Regions from separate parts of the Streptomyces sp. NPDC091412 genome, predicted to be linked through region 3. Evidence: predicted binding sites of a transcription regulator. Region 3 holds the regulator's gene; each other region holds the start of a gene.
What was found. The regulator HrcA, encoded in region 3, represses chaperone genes, less so after heat shock. The targets are predictions, from matches to a motif close to TTNGCACTCNGNNNNNCNGAGTGCNAA.

Region 1 (6,447 bases), on a different contig from region 3:
CCCTGTCCTACGAAGAGCAGAAGCGCGAGATCTGCGGCATGCAGGACATCATGGAGGAGCAGTTCGGCAAGCGCCCGAAGATGTTCCGCCCGCCCTACGGCAACTACAACCAGGACACCCTGCGCGCCGCCAAGTCCTGCGGCATCGAGTACGCGCCCGTCTGGAACGAGGAGGTCTACGTCGACCACTGGGAGTTCCGCGAGGACGACCAGCGGCTGCGGCCCGGCGACATCGTGCTCACCCACTTCCGGGGCCGCAACGAGTGGAACGGCACGATGGCCGACGACATGCGCCGGTTCCTGAACAAGGTCACGGCCGACGGGTACGCGGTGGCCCGGCTGGAGGACTACCTGTGAGACCGCGGCCCGTCCGGCCGCGGCACCTGGCCGTGGCCCTGCTCGCCGCCTCGCTGCTGACCGGCTGTGCCACGTCCGTCGACCCCATCGAGCGGCTCGGCCGCAAGGCGGCGCAGGGCGTACGGTCGCAGAGCCCGACGGCCGACCAGGCCTACCGGCGCTGGGGGCTCAGGGCGCCGCTCGCCGCGCCGCCGAAGCCGCCGGCCCGTCCGCCCCGGCTCGCCGGCGCCACCCCGTCCGCAGGCCTGCCCGAGGTCGTGGACCACGTCGCGACCTCCGACCCGGTCGTCTTCCTCACCTACGACGACGGCGCGGAGAAGGATCCGCGGTTCGTCGACATGGTCCGTGAACTGCGGCTGCCGGTCAGCATGTTCCTCACGGACAGTGTCGTCGGACCGGGGTACGGGCACTTCGCGCACCTGATGTCGGTCGGCGCGGACCTCCAGAACCACACCCTGGACCACCCCTCGCTGCGCGGCCTGCCCTACGCGGGCCAGCGCGCCGAGATCTGCGGCCAGCGGGACAAGATCCGCTCCCGCTTCGGCGTCACCCCCCGCCTCTTCCGCCCGCCCTACGGCAGGTACGACACGACGACCCTGCGCGCCGCCGCCGACTGCGGGGTCTCGGCGGTCGCCCTGTGGCGCGGCGTCACGACCGACACCGGCCTGCGCTTCAGACACGGCCCCCACGAACTGCGTCCCGGCGACATCCTCCTCGTCGCCTCGGACGACGACGACCTCGACGGCCCGCCCCTGCGCGACCGCACGACCCGCCTGCTCCGCGGAATCCAGAGGAAGGGCCTGACGGTGGGCCGACTGCAGGACTATCTCTGAGCAGGGCCGTCTCCGGGCTGGGGCGGGACTGTCCTTGGGCCGGGCTTCTCAGCCGAGTCCGGCATCAAGCAGCCCGTCCGGGGGTCCCCCTGCTCGAAGAGCTTGGGGGAGCTTGAGGACGAGGCCGTCCAGGCCGAATCGGGGGTCTGGGGCCGGCAGCCCCAGGGCGCCCACACAGGCCCACCGCACCTTGAACAGACGTTCCCCGAAACGCACCCCACCCCCGACGCGCCACGAGGCAATTGGCACTCCGCTTGACCGAGTGCTAACGACGGTCATAGTCTCAGGTCTGGCACTCCCCCCTGGAGAGTGCCAACAAAGCGACGGGCAGGTCCGGCACCCGCGACGACGGATCGACCTGGTCGCCACCTCAGACAGTTAACCCCGTGAGATCTCCGAAGGGGGAGGTCGGATCGTGACGACCGCCAGCACCAAGGTTGCCATCAAGCCGCTCGAGGACCGCATCGTGGTCCAGCCGCTGGACGCCGAGCAGACCACGGCCTCTGGCCTGGTCATCCCGGACACCGCCAAGGAGAAGCCCCAGGAGGGCGTCGTCCTGGCCGTGGGCCCGGGCCGCTTCGAGGACGGCAACCGTCTTCCGCTCGATGTGAAGGTCGGCGACGTCGTGCTCTACAGCAAGTACGGCGGCACCGAGGTGAAGTACAACAACGAGGAGTACCTCGTCCTCTCGGCTCGCGACGTCCTCGCGATCATCGAGAAGTAGTTCACCCGCTTCTTCACGAAGCCGAAGCAATTCTGCTTGAGCTGCGCCCCTGGCCCCCCGCGACCGATAAGAAGCCGGGCGCCCGGGGCGCAGTGTCTTACCACCAGATTTCGAGAGGGCTCCCGCTGCCATGGCGAAGATCCTGAAGTTCGACGAGGACGCCCGTCGCGCCCTCGAGCGCGGCGTCAACAAGCTCGCCGACACGGTCAAGGTGACGATCGGCCCCAAGGGCCGCAACGTCGTCATCGACAAGAAGTTCGGCGCGCCCACCATCACCAACGACGGCGTCACCATCGCCCGTGAGGTCGAGATCGAGGACCCGTACGAGAACCTCGGCGCCCAGCTGGTGAAGGAGGTGGCGACCAAGACCAACGACATCGCGGGTGACGGCACCACCACCGCCACCGTGCTCGCCCAGGCGCTCGTGCGCGAGGGCCTGAAGAACGTTGCCGCGGGTGCCTCCCCGGCCGCGCTGAAGAAGGGCATCGACGCCGCGGTCAAGGCCGTCTCCGACGACCTGCACGCCTCGGCCCGCCCGATCGACGAGAAGTCCGACATCGCCGCCGTGGCCGCGCTGTCCGCCCAGGACCAGCAGGTCGGCGAGCTCATCGCCGAGGCGATGGACAAGGTCGGCAAGGACGGCGTCATCACCGTCGAGGAGTCCAACACCTTCGGTCTGGAGCTGGACTTCACCGAGGGCATGGCCTTCGACAAGGGCTACCTGTCCCCGTACTTCGTCACGGACCAGGAGCGTATGGAGGCCGTCCTCGACGACCCGTACATCCTGATCCACCAGGGTAAGATCTCCGCCATCGCGGACATGCTCCCGCTCCTCGAGAAGATCATCCAGGGCAACGCCTCGAAGCCGCTGCTGATCATCGCCGAGGACGTCGACGGCGAGGCCCTGTCGACCCTGGTCGTCAACAAGATCCGCGGCACGTTCAACGCCGTGGCCGTCAAGGCCCCCGGCTTCGGCGACCGCCGCAAGGCGATGCTCCAGGACATGGCGGTCCTCACCGGCGCCACCGTCATCTCCGAGGAGGTCGGCCTCAAGCTCGACCAGGCCGGTCTGGACGTCCTCGGCTCCGCCCGCCGCGTCACCGTCACCAAGGACGACACCACGATCGTCGACGGCGCCGGCAAGAAGGAGGACGTGGAGGGCCGCGTCTCCCAGATCAAGGCCGAGATCGAGAACACCGACTCCGACTGGGACCGCGAGAAGCTCCAGGAGCGCCTCGCGAAGCTGGCCGGCGGCGTGTGCGTGATCAAGGTCGGCGCCGCCACCGAGGTGGAGCTGAAGGAGAAGAAGCACCGTCTGGAGGACGCCATCTCCGCGACCCGCGCCGCGGTCGAGGAGGGCATCGTCTCCGGTGGTGGCTCCGCGCTCGTCCACGCCGTGAAGGTCCTGGAGGGCAACCTCGACAAGACCGGCGACGAGGCCACGGGTGTCGCGGTCGTCCGCCGCGCCGCCGTCGAGCCGCTGCGCTGGATCGCCGAGAACGCCGGCCTCGAGGGCTACGTCATCGTCTCCAAGGTGGCGGAGCTGGAGAAGGGCAGCGGCTACAACGCCGCCACCGGCGAGTACGGCGACCTGATCAAGGCCGGCGTCATCGACCCGGTCAAGGTCACCCGCTCCGCCCTGGAGAACGCCGCCTCCATCGCCTCCCTCCTGCTCACGACCGAGACCCTGGTCGTCGAGAAGAAGGAAGAGGAAGAGCCGGCCGCCGCGGGCCACGGCCACGGCCACGCCCACTGAGCACTCCGCTGAGCTGAACCGAACCACCGGTGCCCGGTGCCCCTACGGGGGCGCCGGGCACCGTCGTCGTCGGTGCCGTTGCCGGTGGCCTGCGGCATGATGCGGGGCGAGCGAGGGCTTGGTGCGGCAGGGGGCGCCGACGACGAGCATCGCGCCCCGCACGGCATGACCCGTCCCGAGTGGCAGAACCGAGCTGCGGAGCGTTCATGATCGATCTCAACAGTGACCTCGGCGAGGGTTTCGGGCAGTGGCGGCTCGGTGACGACGACGCGCTGCTGTCCCTCGTCACCAGCGCCAACGTGGCCTGCGGCTTCCATGCCGGCGATCCGACCGTGATGCGCCGGACGTGCGAGCGGGCCGCCGAGCGCGGCGTCGCCATCGGCGCCCAGGTGGGCTACCGGGACCTGGCGGGCTTCGGGCGCCGCTTCATCGACGTCGATCCCGCCGAGCTGGTCAACGACGTCGTCTACCAGATCGCCGCGCTCGACGGCTTCGCCCGCCTCGCCGGTACCCGCGTCGCGTACGTCAAGCCGCACGGCGCCCTCTACAACGCCATCGTCCACCACGAGACGCAGGCCGCCGCCGTCGCGGAGGCCGTGCGCCGCTACGACCCGGAGCTTCCGGTGCTGGGCCTGCCCGGCAGCGTCTGGCTGCGCACCGCCGCCGCGGCCGGGCTCACCCCGGTCCACGAGGCGTTCGCGGACCGGGCGTACACCCCCGCGGGCACCCTGGTCCCGCGCCGCGAACCCGGCGCGGTGCTGCACGACCCGGAGATGATCGTGCGGCGCTGCCTGCGCATGGTGACCGAGGGCGTGGTGGAGGCCGTGGACGGCAGCGACGTTCCGCTGTCCGTACGGTCGTTGTGCGTGCACGGCGACACGGCCGACGCGGTCGCGATCGCGCGCAGGCTGCGTGAGGAGCTGGAGCGGGCCGGTCTCGCCCCGACGTCGTTCGCTGTGCCGAAGCCCCTGACGGTGCCGGCGTGAGCGTCGGGATCCGCCGGGTCGGCAGCCACGCCCTGCTGGTCGAGGCCGACGGCCTGGAGCAGGTGCTGGCACTGCGCGGCGCGCTGGAGGCGGACCGCCCGCGCGGCGTCCGGGAACTGGTCGCGGCCGCCCGCACGCTGCTCGTCACCTACGATCCCGCGGTCACCGCCCACTCGGCCGTGGCCGCGGCCGTGGCGGAACACGCGGCGGCCCTGGGCCCGGCCGGGCAGCCTGCCCCCGGCACCCCTGCGTCCGCCGAGCCGGTCGGTGAACGGATCGTCACCCTCGCCGTCCGCTACGACGGCGAGGACCTGTCCCACGTGGCCGAGTCGACGGGCCTGGGCGTGGGTGAGGTGATCGCCCGGCACTCGGCACCCCTCTACACGGTCGCCTTCGCGGGCTTCGCCCCGGGCTTCGGCTACCTCACGGGCACCGATCCGCTGCTGCGGCTGCCGCGCCGGTCCGAGCCGCGCACCGCGGTGCCGGCGGGCTCGGTCGCCGTCGCCGGCGGTTTCACGGGTGTCTATCCGCGCTCCTCGCCCGGCGGCTGGCAGTTGCTCGGCACCACGGACGCCGTGCTGTGGAACGAGCGGCGCGACCCACCGGCGCTGCTGGCCCCCGGCAGCCACGTCCGCTTCGTTCCCGAGGAGCCACGGTGACGACGCCCGCAGCGAAGACAACGCCCGACACCCGGGCGGCGAGCGCCCCGGCCACGACCACTGCGGCGGCGAGTGTTCCGGCCGAGACCGCCCCGGTCACGGGTGCTCTGGAGGTGACTGGTCCGGCCACGACCGCCCCGGCCGCGAGCGCCCCGCCGACCGGTTCCTGTCTGGAGGTCCTGGCGCCCGGTCCGCTGGCCACGGTCCAGGATCTGGGCCGGCCCGGCTGGGCCCACCTCGGGGTTCCGGGTTCCGGTGCCGCCGACCGGGATTCGCTGGCTCTCGCCAACCGGCTCGTGGGCAATCCCCAGGACGCGGCCGGAATCGAGACCACCTTCGGCGGCCTGCGGGTGCGCGTGCACTGCCGTACGCCGTCGGGGGCGCCGTCGGTGCTGTACGCGGCCCTGACGGGGGCGCCGTGCCCGGCCACCGTCGACGGCCGGTCCGTCCCGGTCGACGCGCCGTTCCCGCTGCACGACGGTCAGACGCTGCACCTGGGCGTACCCGGCACGGGGCTGCGGACGTACCTCGCCGTGCGCGGCGGGCTCGACACGCCGCTGCTGCTCGGCTCCCGCTCCACCGACCTGCTCTCCGGCATCGGCCTCCGGCCCCTGCGCACCGGCGACCGGCTGCCGGTCGGCCGCCCCGTGCTCCCCTTCCCGGGCGTGGACCTGGCTCCTCGCACGGCGCCGCCGCGCGAGTTCACGCTCCGCGTGGTGCGCGGGCCGCGCGACGACTGGTTCGACGACGCCTCGTACGCGGCGCTGCTCGGCGCCCGCTGGGAGGCGACCAGCCGCAGCAACCGGATCGGCATCCGGCTCGACGGCCCGGCCCTGACGCGTGTCCGTGACGGGGAACTCCCGGCCGAGGGCATGGTGCCGGGCGCCCTCCAGGTCCCGCCGAACGGCAGACCCGTGCTGTTCCTCACCGACCACCCCGTCACCGGCGGCTACCCGGTCATCGCGGTCGTCGACGCCGCCGACCTGCCCCTGGCCGGACAGATCCCGCCGGGCGCCACCGTCCGCTTCCGTGCCACCCGGTGAGTCGCGCTACTGCTCCAACTCGTCCAGCGCCCCCAGCTGTTGCAGCAGTCCCAACTGGTCGTGCTGCCACCACAGTTCGGCGATCCTGCC
Region 2 (6,447 bases), on a different contig from region 3:
CTGCGCACCCCGACGTCGACCTGGGCGAGCGCGTCCAGGCCCACCAGGTGCAGCGCGTCGACCAGCATGCCCAGCTCGACGCCGTAGCCGACCGGGAAGGGCAGCTGTTCGAGGAGTGAGCGGCGGGCCGCGTACTCGCCGCCGAGCGGCTGCACGAAGCCGGCCAGCTGCGGCCAGTGCATGTTGAGCAGCGGGCGCGCCATCAGCTCGGTGACCCGTCCGCCCTGCCCGGCCGCGGCCGGTCCGGAGGTGTGTCCGCCGGGCACGGTGAAGGGCCGGTCGTACATCGCCTTGACCAGGTCCACGTCGCGTTCGGTGAGCAGCGGGCCCACGATGCCGGTGACGAAGTCGGAGGAGAACTCCCGCAGATCGGCGTCGACGAAGCAGACGATGTCCCCGCGGGTGACGAGCAGGGAGCGCCACAGGACCTCGCCCTTGCCCGGCACGGCCGGCAGGCGCGGAAGGATCTCGTCGCGGCGCACCACCCGGGCGCCGGCGGCGGCGGCCACCTCGAAGGTGCGGTCGGTGGAGCCCGAGTCGACGACGACGATCTCGTCGACGAGCGGCGCCCGCTCCACGAGGTCGCGGCGGATCACCGCGACGATGTCGCCGACCGTCGCCTCCTCGTTCAGCGCGGGCAGCACCACGGAGACCGACTGGCCGGTGCGCTGCTTGGCCGCCAGGATCTGGTGGAGCGGCCGGTCGGCCACGGACCAGGAGCGGGTGGCCAGCCAGCGCTCGACTTCTTCCAGCACGGTCAGCGGCTCCTCACTGTTGTCTCGCGCTTCGGACGACCGGCTCAGCCGTCCTGGCCTTCCGTTACAGTCTGAACAACGCGGACGACCATCCCATGCCGGGGGTCACCTCCGCGTCACAACCGAATACAGCTCATCCAGAGGGGCAGAGGGACACGGCCCGATGAAGCCCCGGCAACCCTCCAGCCGGTTCTCGTATCGACTGCTGTGCGAGCACAGCCGATCGTCTTCGCGAGGCTCCCGGCTAGGGAAGGTGCCAAATCCGTCTCACGGCGAGATGCGTCGTGAGGAAGATGAGGAGAAAGGGCCTCGCCTCACATGGCTGTGCAGACCGTTGTAAGCAGCACCGACTCCACTGTGGACCTCGGCCCCGCCGCGGCGCTGAGCTGCCGCGAGTGCGGTCACCGCGTCCCCCTCGGCCCGGTCTTCGCGTGCGAGGAGTGTTTCGGCCCGCTGGAGATCGCCTACGACTTCTCGGCCTACGACACCGAGGAGCTGCGCAAGAGGATCGAAGCGGGCCCCGCGAACATCTGGCGCTACGCGCCGCTGCTGCCCGTCCCCGCGGACGTCGCCGGCAAGCCGAACCTGAACCCGGGCTGGACCAAGCTCGTCCGGGCCGACCGCCTCGCCCGCGAACTGGGGGTGACCGGCGGGCTGTACGTGAAGGACGACTCCGGCAACCCGACGCACTCCTTCAAGGACCGCGTGGTCGCCCAGGCGCTGGAGGCGGCCCGCGCCTTCGGCTTCACCACCCTCTCCTGCTCCTCGACCGGCAACCTGGCCGGCGCCGTCGGCGCCGCGGCCGCCCGCGCCGGACTGCGCTCCTGCGTGTTCATCCCGCACGACCTGGAGCAGGGCAAGGTCGTGATGGCCGCGATCTACGGCGGCGAACTCGTCGGCATCGAGGGCAACTACGACGACGTGAACCGTTTCTGCTCCGAGCTGATCGGCGATCCGGCCGGCGAGGGCTGGGGCTTCGTCAACGTCAACCTGCGGCCGTACTACGCCGAGGGCTCCAAGACGCTGGCGTACGAGATCTGCGAGCAGCTCGGCTGGCGGCTGCCGGACCAGATCGTCGTCCCGATCGCCTCGGGCTCCCAGCTCACCAAGGTCGACAAGGGCCTGCGGGAACTGATCGAGCTGGGGCTGGTCGAGGACAAGCCGTACAAGATCTTCGGCGCCCAGGCCGAGGGCTGCTCGCCGGTGTCCACCGCCTTCAAGGCCGGCCACGACGTCGTGCGGCCGCAGAAGCCGAACACGATCGCCAAGTCCCTGGCCATCGGCAACCCGGCCGACGGCCCGTACGTCCTGGACATCGCGCGCCGCACCGGCGGTGCGGTGGAGGACGTGACCGACGAGCAGGTCGTCGACGCCATCAAGCTGCTGGCGCGGACCGAGGGCATCTTCGCCGAGACGGCGGGCGGTGTGACGGTCGGCGTGACGAAGAAGCTCATCGAGGACGGTGTCCTCGATCCGACGAAGACCACCGTCGTCCTCAACACCGGCGACGGGCTGAAGACGCTGGACGCGGTGGCCGGCACCGGCCTGACCGCGACGATCCGTCCGACCCTGGACTCCTTCCGAGAGGCTGGCCTGGCATGAGCGTGACCGTTCGTATCCCCACCATCCTGCGCACCTACACCGGCGGCCGGGCCGAGGTGAGCGCCGAGGGCGCGACCCTGTCCGAGGTCATCTCGGACCTGGAGAAGAACCACACGGGCATCGCGGCACGGGTCCTGGACGACCAGGGCAAGCTGCGCCGCTTCGTCAACGTGTACGTCAACGACGACGACGTCCGGTTCGAGCAGGGCCTCGAGACGGCCACCCCGGACGGCGTGGGCGTCTCGATCATCCCGGCGGTCGCCGGCGGCTGATCATTACCTTCGGTAATCCTGGTCACGCAGAGTTCATCGAATGGCCCCCTCCGTGAGAGAAGCGGAGGGGGCAATTCTGTGTGGTTGAGCACGGTAGAGTTGGGGAACGCGCCCCCGAACTCCAAATCCGGGGCCATGGATTCCTGCCGCGGGCCCGGCAAGAAGTAGCCAAAGTCTGCGGGCCTTCTGCGGCATTTGCCTTGTTTATGGGGCCCGACTTGCCCTGAATTCACGTGAATTCTCCCTATATTCCGGACCGCGTACGTCCAGATTTCTCGTCCGATTGACCTGTTGCAGACGGCAGTTGGACAGATACATTCAGCCGCGGTCGACGCGTTCCGGCGCACGCCCCCGATCCACGGGGGGTGAGGTCTGACCCGGATCCGCGAAGTGTGGATCTGTGCAAGGGCCAGTAATAGGGGAGTTAGGCATGGCTCAGGGCACCGTCAAGTGGTTCAACGCGGAGAAGGGGTACGGCTTCATCGCGGTCGACGGTGGTGCGGACGTCTTCGTCCACTACAGCGCGATCCAGATGGACGGCTACCGCTCGCTGGAAGAGGGCCAGCGGGTCGAGTTCGAGATCTCGCAGGGCCAGAAGGGTCCGCAGGCCGACATGGTCCGCGTCACGGCCTGAATCGCGCGACCACCGCAAGCGACGTTCTTCTACGGAAGGGCCCGCACCTCCGCTGCCGGGGTGCGGGCCCTTCGCTGTGCCCGCGCGCCGTCCCGTCCGGCGTTCGGCGCGCCCGTGTCCGCGCACCGCGCGCTCGCACGGCCCGGCATGCCCGTGTTCGCGTCCGGCTGAGTCCCCGCCGACGCCCCGAAGGCGCTTGCACTCGAAGGGGTCGAGTGCTAATCATTGGCGTTAGCACTCTGAAGGTGAGAGTGACAACGAAGGACCGGGTCGGTGAGGCCACGGGCCGGGTGGGGCAAGGAACCTCCGGCCGGGGCCGTCCGTCGCGGGCGCGGGCGCGGTCCGAAGTAATCACCCCCAGTCCTGGGAGGACCACTTCACATGGCCAAGATCATCGCGTTCGACGAGGAGGCGCGGCGAGGCCTCGAGCGCGGCATGAACCAGCTCGCGGACGCCGTCAAGGTGACCCTCGGCCCCAAGGGCCGCAACGTCGTCCTTGAGAAGAAGTGGGGTGCCCCCACGATCACCAACGACGGTGTCTCCATCGCCAAGGAGATCGAGCTCGAGGACCCGTACGAGAAGATCGGCGCCGAGCTGGTCAAGGAAGTCGCCAAGAAGACGGACGACGTCGCCGGTGACGGTACGACCACCGCGACCGTGCTCGCCCAGGCCCTGGTCAAGGAAGGCCTGCGCAACGTCGCCGCCGGTGCCAACCCGATGGCCCTGAAGCGCGGTATCGAGAAGGCCGTCGAGGCCGTCTCCGCCGCCCTGCTCGACCAGGCCAAGGAGGTCGAGACCAAGGAGCAGATCGCCTCCACCGCCTCCATCTCCGCCGCCGACACCCAGATCGGCGAGCTCATCGCCGAGGCCATGGACAAGGTCGGCAAGGAAGGCGTCATCACCGTCGAGGAGTCGCAGACCTTCGGTCTGGAGCTCGAGCTCACCGAGGGCATGCGCTTCGACAAGGGCTACATCTCCGCCTACTTCGCGACCGACATGGAGCGCATGGAGGCGTCGCTCGAGGACCCGTACATCCTCATCGCCAACTCCAAGATCTCCTCGGTCAAGGACCTGCTCCCGCTCCTGGAGAAGGTCATGCAGTCGGGCAAGCCGCTGCTGATCATCGCCGAGGACGTCGAGGGCGAGGCCCTGTCGACCCTGGTCGTCAACAAGATCCGCGGCACCTTCAAGTCCGTCGCCGTCAAGGCCCCGGGCTTCGGCGACCGCCGCAAGGCCATGCTTGGTGACATCGCCATCCTCACGGGCGGCGAGGTCATCTCAGAGGAGGTCGGCCTCAAGCTGGAGAACGCGACCCTGGACCTCCTGGGCCGCGCCCGCAAGGTCGTCATCACCAAGGACGAGACCACCATCGTCGACGGCGCCGGCTCCTCCGACCAGGTCAACGGCCGGGTCAACCAGATCCGCGCCGAGATCGAGAACAGCGACTCGGACTACGACCGCGAGAAGCTGCAGGAGCGCCTGGCGAAGCTCGCCGGCGGCGTCGCGGTCATCAAGGCCGGTGCCGCCACCGAGGTGGAGCTCAAGGAGCGCAAGCACCGCATCGAGGACGCCGTGCGCAACGCCAAGGCGGCCGTCGAGGAGGGCATCGTCGCCGGTGGTGGCGTGGCCCTGCTCCAGACCACCAACGTCTTCGAGAAGCTGGAGCTCGACGGTGACGAGGCGACCGGCGCGCAGGCCGTGAAGCTCGCCCTGGAGGCCCCGCTCAAGCAGATCGCCGTCAACGCCGGCCTCGAGGGCGGCGTCGTGGTGGAGAAGGTCCGCAACCTCACCCCGGGCCACGGCCTGAACGCCGCGACCGGCGAGTACGTCGACCTGGTCGCCGAGGGCATCATCGACCCGGCGAAGGTGACCCGTTCCGCGCTGCAGAACGCCGCCTCCATCGCCGCGCTGTTCCTCACCACCGAGGCCGTCATCGCCGACAAGCCGGAGAAGGCCGCCGCGCCGGCCGGCGGCGGCATGCCGGGCGGTGACATGGACTTCTGATCCCTTCGAGGATCGGATCCGTCCTTCACGTACCGAGGGCGGCACTCCCTGGAGACAGGGGGTGCCGCCCTCGGGCGTGTTCCGGGTCACAGGGGTGGATCGGCGGAATGCCGTGACAGGCGGGGCAGTTGACGCCGGTGCCCGGCGGACGCGTGTGCGCGCCGGCCGGTACCGATCACGATTCCGAGGAGCCCCCCACGTGACCTCCACCGCTTCCGAGTCCGCCTCCCGCGCGGCCGGGATCCTCTCCCGCCCCGTCACTCTGAACGGCCTCACCGTCCCCAACCGGATCGTGATGGCGCCGATGACCCGGATGTTCTCGCCGGGCGGCGTCCCCGGCGAGGACGTGCTGTCGTACTACGCCCGCCGCGCCGCCGCGGGCGTCGGCCTGATCGTCACCGAGGGCACCTATGTGGGGCATGACTCGGCCGGGCAGAGCGACCGCGTGCCGCGTTTCCACGGCGAGGAGCAGCTCGCGGGCTGGGCCAAGGTGGCCGAGGCCGTGCACGCGGCGGGCGGCACGATCGTGCCGCAGCTGTGGCACATCGGCATGGTGCGCCGGCCGGGCCAGCAGCCGTTCCCGGACGCGCCCGCGGTGGGCCCCTCCGGGCTGCGCGTCGGCGAGTCCGAGGTCACCGGCAGGGCGATGACGCGGACGGACCTGGACGACGTCATCGGCGCGTTCGCCGAGGCGGCCGCCGCCGCGGAGCGCATCGGTTTCGACGGCGTGGAGCTGCACGGCGCCCACGGCTATCTGCTCGACCAGTTCCTCTGGGCGGGCACCAACCGCCGTACCGACGCCTACGGCGGCGATCCGGTGGCCCGTACGAAGTTCGCCGCCGAGATCGTGGCCGCGGTGCGCGAGTCCGTCTCGCCCTCCTTCCCGGTCCTCTTCCGGTACTCGCAGTGGAAGCAGGACGTCTACGACGCCCGCCTGGCCGAGACCCCGGAGGAGCTGGAGGCGATCCTGTCGCCGCTCGCGGCGGCCGGAGTCGACGTCTTCCACGCCTCCACGCGCCGCTACTGGCTGCCGGAGTTCGAGGGCTCGGACCTCAACCTCGCGGGCTGGACGAAGAAGCTGACGGGCAAGCAGGTCATCACCGTCGGCTCGGTGGGTCTGGACGGCGACTTCATCAAGGCGTTCCAGGGCGAGGGCGCGGAGGTCGGCAGCCTCGACAAC
Region 3 (6,447 bases):
GCTTCGAGCACGTCAACCTCGACCTGATCTACGGCACTCCCGGCGAGTCCGACGACGACTGGCGGGCCTCGCTGGACGCGGCCCTCGGCGCCGGCCCCGACCACGTCTCGGCGTACGCCCTGATCGTGGAGGAGGGCACGCAGCTCGCCCGCCGGATCCGGCGCGGGGAGATCCCGATGACGGACGACGACGTGCACGCCGACCGCTATCTGATCGCCGAGGAGACGCTGTCCGCGGCGGGCTTCGAGTGGTACGAGGTGTCCAACTGGGCCACCTCGGAAGCCGGCCGCTGCCTGCACAACGAGCTGTACTGGCGCGGCGCCGACTGGTGGGGCGCGGGACCCGGCGCGCACAGCCACGTCGGGGGCGTGCGCTGGTGGAACGTGAAGCACCCCGGCGCGTACGCGGCGGCCCTCGCGGCCGGTCGCTCCCCGGGCGCCGGCCGGGAACTCCTCACCGAGGAGGACCGCCGGGTGGAGCGCGTCCTGCTGGAGCTGCGACTGCGGGAGGGCGTCCCGCTGGACCTGCTGCGCCCGGACGGCCTTGCCGCGTCGCGGCGCGCGCTGTCCGACGGGCTGCTCCAGGAAGGGCCGTACGAGGCGGGGCGGGCCGTGCTCACCCTGCGGGGCCGGCTGCTGGCGGACGCGGTGGTGCGGGACCTGGTGGACTGAGCCACCCGGAGCGGGCGGTCCCTGGAGACGCGGGCCCGGCTCGGCTACTCGGGCTGGGCGGTGACGAAATCGATCAGTTCCTCCACCCGCCCGAGCAACTCCGGTTCCAGGTCCTTGTAGGACCGCACCTGGGACAGGATCCGCTGCCAGGCCGCGCCCGTGTTCTCCGGCCAGCCCAGGGCGCGGCACACGCCCGTCTTCCAGTCCTGGCCGCGCGGGACGCGGGGCCAGGACTCGATCCCCAGCGAGAAGGGCTTCACGGCCTCCCAGACGTCGATGTACGGGTGGCCGACCACCAGCGCGTGCTCGCTGGTCACCGACTCGGCGATGCGCCACTCCTTGCTGCCGGGCACCAGATGGTCCACGAGGACGCCGAGGCGGGCGTCCGGACCGGGCGCGAACGCCTCGACGATCGCGGGCAGGTCGTCCACGCCCTCCAGGTACTCCACGACCACGCCCTCGACGCGCAGGTCGTCGCCCCACACCTTCTCGACCAGTTCGGCGTCGTGCCGGCCCTCGACGTAGATGCGCCCGGCGCGGGCCACACGCGCGCGTGCCTCGGGCACGGCGACCGAACCGGATGCCGTACGGGTGGGCCGTACCGGGCCGGACGACGGCTTCACCAGGGTGACCACCCGGCCCTCCAGCAGGAAGCCGCCGGACGCGAGTGGGAACACCCGGTGCTTGCCGAAACGGTCCTCCAGCGTCACCGTGCCCGCCTCGCAGCGGATCACCGCCCCGCAGAAGCCGGTCCCGGGCTCCTCCACGACCAGACCCGGCTCGGCGGGAACCTCCGGCACGGGCCGGGGCTTCTTCCAGGGCGGAGTGAGGTCGGGTGAATACTGGCGCATTCGAGTGACGATATGGACAGGCCCGTGTCCGATCAGGGCGACACGCCGAAGCGCGCGGCCAGGGCGTCCCGCTGGGCACGGACGAAGGCGGCGTCCACCACCGCTCCGTGACCGGGGACGTACAGCGCGTCCTCGCCGCCGAGCGCCAGCAGCCGGTCGAGGGCGGCGGGCCACCGGGACGGCACGGCGTCCGGGCCCGCCTGGGGTTCGCCGGACTCCTCGACCAGGTCCCCGCAGAACACCACGGTCTGCTCGCCCGGCACCACCACCGCGAGGTCGTGCGTGGAGTGCGCCGGGCCCATGTTCGCCAGCAGCACCTCCCGCCCGCCACCGAGCCGGACGGTGAGCCGGTCGCGGACCTCGCGGCCGGGCCGTACCAGGGCGTCCGCCGCCTCCTCGGCCGCCTCGGCGTCCAGCCCTTGGCGCACCGCGTCCCCGCGCAGCTCAGCGCGCTCACCGCTGTCACCGAACACCGCGTCCGCGCCCTCGGCGGCGAAGATCTCCGCGCCGTCGAACTCCGCCGCCCCGAAGATGTGATCGAAGTGGGGGTGGGTGAGCGCGAGATGTGTCACATCACCACCGGCGAGCGCCCGCGCCCACGCACGCAACCGTGCGCCCTCCGGGCGGCTCGAACCTGCGTCGACCATCAGCGCGGCGCCCTCCCCGACGACCAGCCCGACCGTGCAGTCCCATCCGGGCAGGCGGCACCGCCCCACCCCGTCCGCCAGCCGTTCCCATTCCAGTTCTTCCCGAGGGGCTTCCCACGCATCCGTCATAGGGCGACGCTAGCGGTGATGCCTGCCGGGTACGACATCCCGGCCGATCCCGGGTGATCCCGGTCCCGACCTCGTAGTCCGTCGCGGTCCGGCCTTGCCGGGGGTGTACCCGGCGGCCGTACACTGGGCCGGGTAGAGCTGGCACTCGTATGCGCAGAGTGCCAGGCGGGTGGCCGAGGAACGATCCTGGAGGTGTGCGCGATGCTCAGCGAGCGGCGGCTTCAGGTGCTGCGCGCCATCGTCCAGGACTACGTCGGCACCGAGGAGCCGGTGGGCTCCAAGGCCCTCACCGAACGGCACAGCCTGGGCGTCTCACCGGCCACGGTCCGCAACGACATGGCGGCCCTGGAGGACGAGGGCTACATCGCCCAGCCGCACACCAGTGCCGGCCGTATCCCCACCGACAAGGGGTACCGCCTGTTCGTCGACAAGCTGGCCGAGGTCAAGCCGATGACCGCGCCGGAGCGGCGTGCCATCCACAACTTCCTCGACGGTGCCGTCGACCTCGACGACGTGGTGGCCCGCACGGTGCGGCTGCTCGCGCAGCTGACCCGGCAGGTCGCCGTGGTGCAGTACCCGTCGCTGACTCGTTCGACCGTGCGGCACGTGGAGCTGCTGGCGCTCGCGCCCGCGCGCGTGATGCTGGTGCTGATCACGGACACCGGCCGGGTCGAGCAGCGGATGGTCGACTGCCCCGCGCCCTTCGGGGAGACGTCCCTGGCCGACCTGCGGGCGCGGCTGAACAGCCGGGTCGCCGGCCGCCGCTTCACGGACGTCCCGCAGTTGGTGGAGGATCTGCCCGACGGCTTCGACGTCGAGGACCGCGGCACCGTCTCGACCGTGCTGTCCACCCTCCTGGAGACGCTCGTCGAGGAGAACGAGGAGCGGCTGGTCATCGGCGGCACCGCCAACCTCACCCGCTTCGCGCACGACTTCCCGCTCACGATCCGGCCCGTTCTGGAGGCGCTGGAGGAGCAGGTCGTGATGCTGAGGCTGCTCGGTGAGACGCAGAATCCGGGCATGACCGTGCGCATCGGTCACGAGAACGCCCACGAAGGACTCAACTCCACGTCCATCGTGTCGGTCGGCTACGGTTCGGGCGGCGAGGCAGTGGCCAAGCTCGGCGTGGTCGGACCGACCCGCATGGATTACCCGGGAACGATGGGAGCGGTACGCGCAGTGGCACGGTACGTCGGACAGATCCTGGCGGAGTCGTAGGTGGCCACGGACTACTACGCCGTTCTCGGCGTGCGCCGTGACGCGTCGCAGGAAGAGATCAAGAAGGCCTTCCGGCGGCTCGCGCGCGAGCTGCACCCGGATGTCAACCCGGATCCGAAGACCCAGGAGCGGTTCAAGGAGATCAACGCCGCCTACGAGGTGCTCTCCGACCCGCAGAAGAAGCAGGTCTACGATCTCGGCGGCGACCCCCTCTCGCAGGCCGGCGCAGCCGGCGCGAGCGGCTTCGGGGCCGGTTCCTTCGGCAACTTCTCCGACATCATGGACGCCTTCTTCGGCACGGCGTCGCAGCGCGGACCGCGTTCGCGCACGCGCCGGGGCCAGGACGCGATGATCCGGCTCGAGGTCGAGCTGGACGAGGCGGCCTTCGGCACCACGAAGGACATCCAGGTCGACACGGCCGTCGTCTGCACCACGTGCAGCGGCGAGGGAGCGGCCCCGGGCACCACCGCGCAGACCTGCGACATGTGCCGCGGCCGGGGTGAGGTCTCGCAGGTCACCCGGTCCTTCCTGGGCCAGGTCATGACGTCCCGTCCGTGCCCCCAGTGCCAGGGCTTCGGCACGGTGGTGCCCACCCCGTGCCCGGAGTGCGCCGGCGACGGCCGCATCCGCGCCCGCCGCACCCTGACCGTGAAGATCCCGGCCGGTGTCGACAACGGCACGCGCATCCAGCTCGCGGGCGAGGGCGAGGTCGGCCCCGGCGGCGGTCCGGCCGGCGATCTGTACGTCGAGATCCACGAGCTGCCGCACCAGACCTTCCAGCGGCGCGGCGACGACCTGCACTGCACGGTCACCATCCCGATGACCGCGGCGGCCCTCGGCACCAAGGTGCCGCTGGAGACCCTGGACGGTCTGGAGGAGGTCGACATCCGCCCGGGTACCCAGTCCGGCCAGTCGATCCCGCTGCACGGCCGGGGCGTGACGCACCTGCGCGGCGGCGGCCGCGGCGACCTCATCGTCCACGTCGAGGTCCAGACCCCGACCAAGCTCGACCCCGAGCAGGAACGCCTGCTGCGCGAGCTCTCCAAGCTGCGCGGCGAGGAACGCCCACTGGGACAGTTCCAGCCGGGGCAGCAGGGCTTGTTCTCGCGGTTGAAGGACGCGTTCAACGGTCGCTGAGGCGGGGCTGAGGTCGGTAGGGGGTCCTGGGCCGAGGCGGGGCCCGGGTCCGCCGGGTGCAGTGGTTGGGCCGGAAGGGATTCCTCCGGCATATGCCGGAGGTCGCCCGGATTCGGACTCGTCAGGCGGACGTGACAACATGCCGTCATGTCCTCCGCACTGACCGATCTCTTCCCGCACCCGATCGTGCAGGCGCCGATGGCGGGCGGTCCCGCGGTGCCGCCGCTCGCCGCGGCGGTGTCCGATGCCGGCGGACTGGGATTTCTCGCCGCCGGTTACAAGACCGCCGACGGCATGTACCAGGAGATCAAGCAGCTGCGCGGACTGACCGGCCGCCCCTTCGGCGTCAACGTGTTCATGCCGCAGCCGGAGAGCGCCGAGACCGGCGCCGTCGACCTCTACGCCCACCAGCTCGCCGGCGAGCCCGGCTGGTACGAGACCGAACTCGGCGACCCGGAGTCCGGACGCGACGACGGCTACGACGCCAAGCTCGCCGTGCTCCTGGAGGACCCGGTGCCGGTCGTCTCCTTCCACTTCGGCGTGCCCGCCCGCGAGGTCGTGGACTCCCTGCACCGGGTCGGCACCTTCGTTCTCGCCACCGCCACCACCACCGAGGAGGCGCTCGCCGTGGACCGCTCGGGCGCGGACGTGGTGATCGCCCAGGGCGTGGAGGCCGGCGGTCACCAGGGCACCCATCGCGACCTCCCGGAACAGAGCGGCGCCGGGATCGGCGTGCTCTCGCTCGTCGCGCAGATCCGTGAGGCGGTCGCCCTGCCGATCATCGCCACGGGCGGCATCATGCGCGGCAGCCAGATCGCCGCCGTGCTCGCGGCGGGCGCCAGTGCCGCCCAGCTCGGCACGGCCTTCCTCGCCACCCCCGAGTCCGGCGCGCACGAGCTGCACAAGCAGGCCCTCACCGACCCGGTGTTCCCGCGTACGGAGCTGACCCGGGCGTTCTCCGGCCGGCCGGCCCGCGGACTGGTCAACCGCTTCATGCGGGAGCACGGCCCGTACGCGCCCGCCGCCTACCCGGAGGTCCACCACCTCACCGCGCCGCTGCGCAAGGCGGCCGCCAAGGCGAAGGACGCGCAGGGCATGGCACTGTGGGCGGGCCAGGGCCACCGGATGGCCCGCGAGCTGCCCGCCGGGCAGCTGGTGGAGGTGCTGCTCGCCGAACTCGACGCCGCACGGGCGGCACTGGCGACCGGTTTCGCGGCAGGAGGTGACGCGCGATGACCGCGCCGGTGTTCGTCGTGGACGAACTGAAGGAAATCGGAACGGAGTTCGTGCTGGAGGGCCCCGAGGGGCGGCACGCGGTCTCGGTCAAGCGGCTGCGGCCGGGCGAGGACGTGGTGCTCACCGACGGCCGCGGGCGCTGGATCGAGGGCGTGGTCAAGGCCGCCGAGGGCAAGGACCGGCTGGTGGTCTCGGACTTGGCGTCCCTCGTCGAGGAACCGCCGGAGTCCCCCCGTATCACCGTCGTCCAGGCCCTGCCCAAGGGCGACCGCGGCGAACTCGCCGTGGAGACCATGACCGAGGTCGGCGTGGACGCGATCGTGCCGTGGTCCGCCTCCCGCTGTATCACGCAGTGGAAGGGCGACCGGGGCCTGAAGGCGCTCGGCAAGTGGCGCGCGACCGCCCGCGAGGCCGGCAAACAGTCCCGCCGGGTGCGCTTCCCCGAGGTCGCGGACGCGGCGACGACCAAACAGGTTGCCGCACTTCTGGCCGAAGCCGACTTCGCCGCCGTGCTCCACGAGAGCGGCGAGGAGCGCCTGGCCTCCGTCGAACTCCCCG

Region 1: the regulator HrcA is predicted to act here: its motif matches at 1,432-1,458, upstream of groES (co-chaperone GroES).
Region 2: the regulator HrcA is predicted to act here: its motif matches at 3,495-3,521, upstream of groL (chaperonin GroEL).

Annotation. Positions count from the first base shown of each region.
Region 1 is NZ_JBIVTV010000023.1:59,299-65,745, reverse strand. Features, by position in the region: gene ACIQMV_RS34350 (polysaccharide deacetylase family protein) at 1-356, shown strand, start outside; gene ACIQMV_RS34345 (polysaccharide deacetylase family protein) at 353-1,189, shown strand; gene groES (co-chaperone GroES) at 1,605-1,913, shown strand; gene groL (chaperonin GroEL) at 2,044-3,669, shown strand; gene ACIQMV_RS34330 (LamB/YcsF family protein) at 3,876-4,655, shown strand; gene ACIQMV_RS34325 (allophanate hydrolase subunit 1) at 4,652-5,314, shown strand; gene ACIQMV_RS34320 (biotin-dependent carboxyltransferase family protein) at 5,428-6,357, shown strand; gene ACIQMV_RS34315 (ester cyclase) at 6,364-6,447, opposite strand, start outside.
Region 2 is NZ_JBIVTV010000010.1:54,095-60,541, forward strand. Features, by position in the region: gene ACIQMV_RS23630 (glucosyl-3-phosphoglycerate synthase) at 1-755, opposite strand, end outside; SAM riboswitch class I at 886-1,055, shown strand; gene thrC (threonine synthase) at 1,074-2,357, shown strand; gene ACIQMV_RS23640 (MoaD/ThiS family protein) at 2,354-2,629, shown strand; gene ACIQMV_RS23645 (cold-shock protein) at 3,060-3,263, shown strand; gene groL (chaperonin GroEL) at 3,645-5,267, shown strand; gene ACIQMV_RS23655 (NADH:flavin oxidoreductase) at 5,467-6,447, shown strand, end outside.
Region 3 is NZ_JBIVTV010000004.1:561,324-567,770, forward strand. Features, by position in the region: gene hemW (radical SAM family heme chaperone HemW) at 1-671, shown strand, start outside; gene ACIQMV_RS13765 (DUF3097 domain-containing protein) at 716-1,522, opposite strand; gene ACIQMV_RS13770 (MBL fold metallo-hydrolase) at 1,555-2,298, opposite strand; gene hrcA (heat-inducible transcriptional repressor HrcA) at 2,500-3,516, shown strand; gene dnaJ (molecular chaperone DnaJ) at 3,517-4,653, shown strand; gene ACIQMV_RS13785 (nitronate monooxygenase) at 4,801-5,889, shown strand; gene ACIQMV_RS13790 (16S rRNA (uracil(1498)-N(3))-methyltransferase) at 5,886-6,447, shown strand, end outside.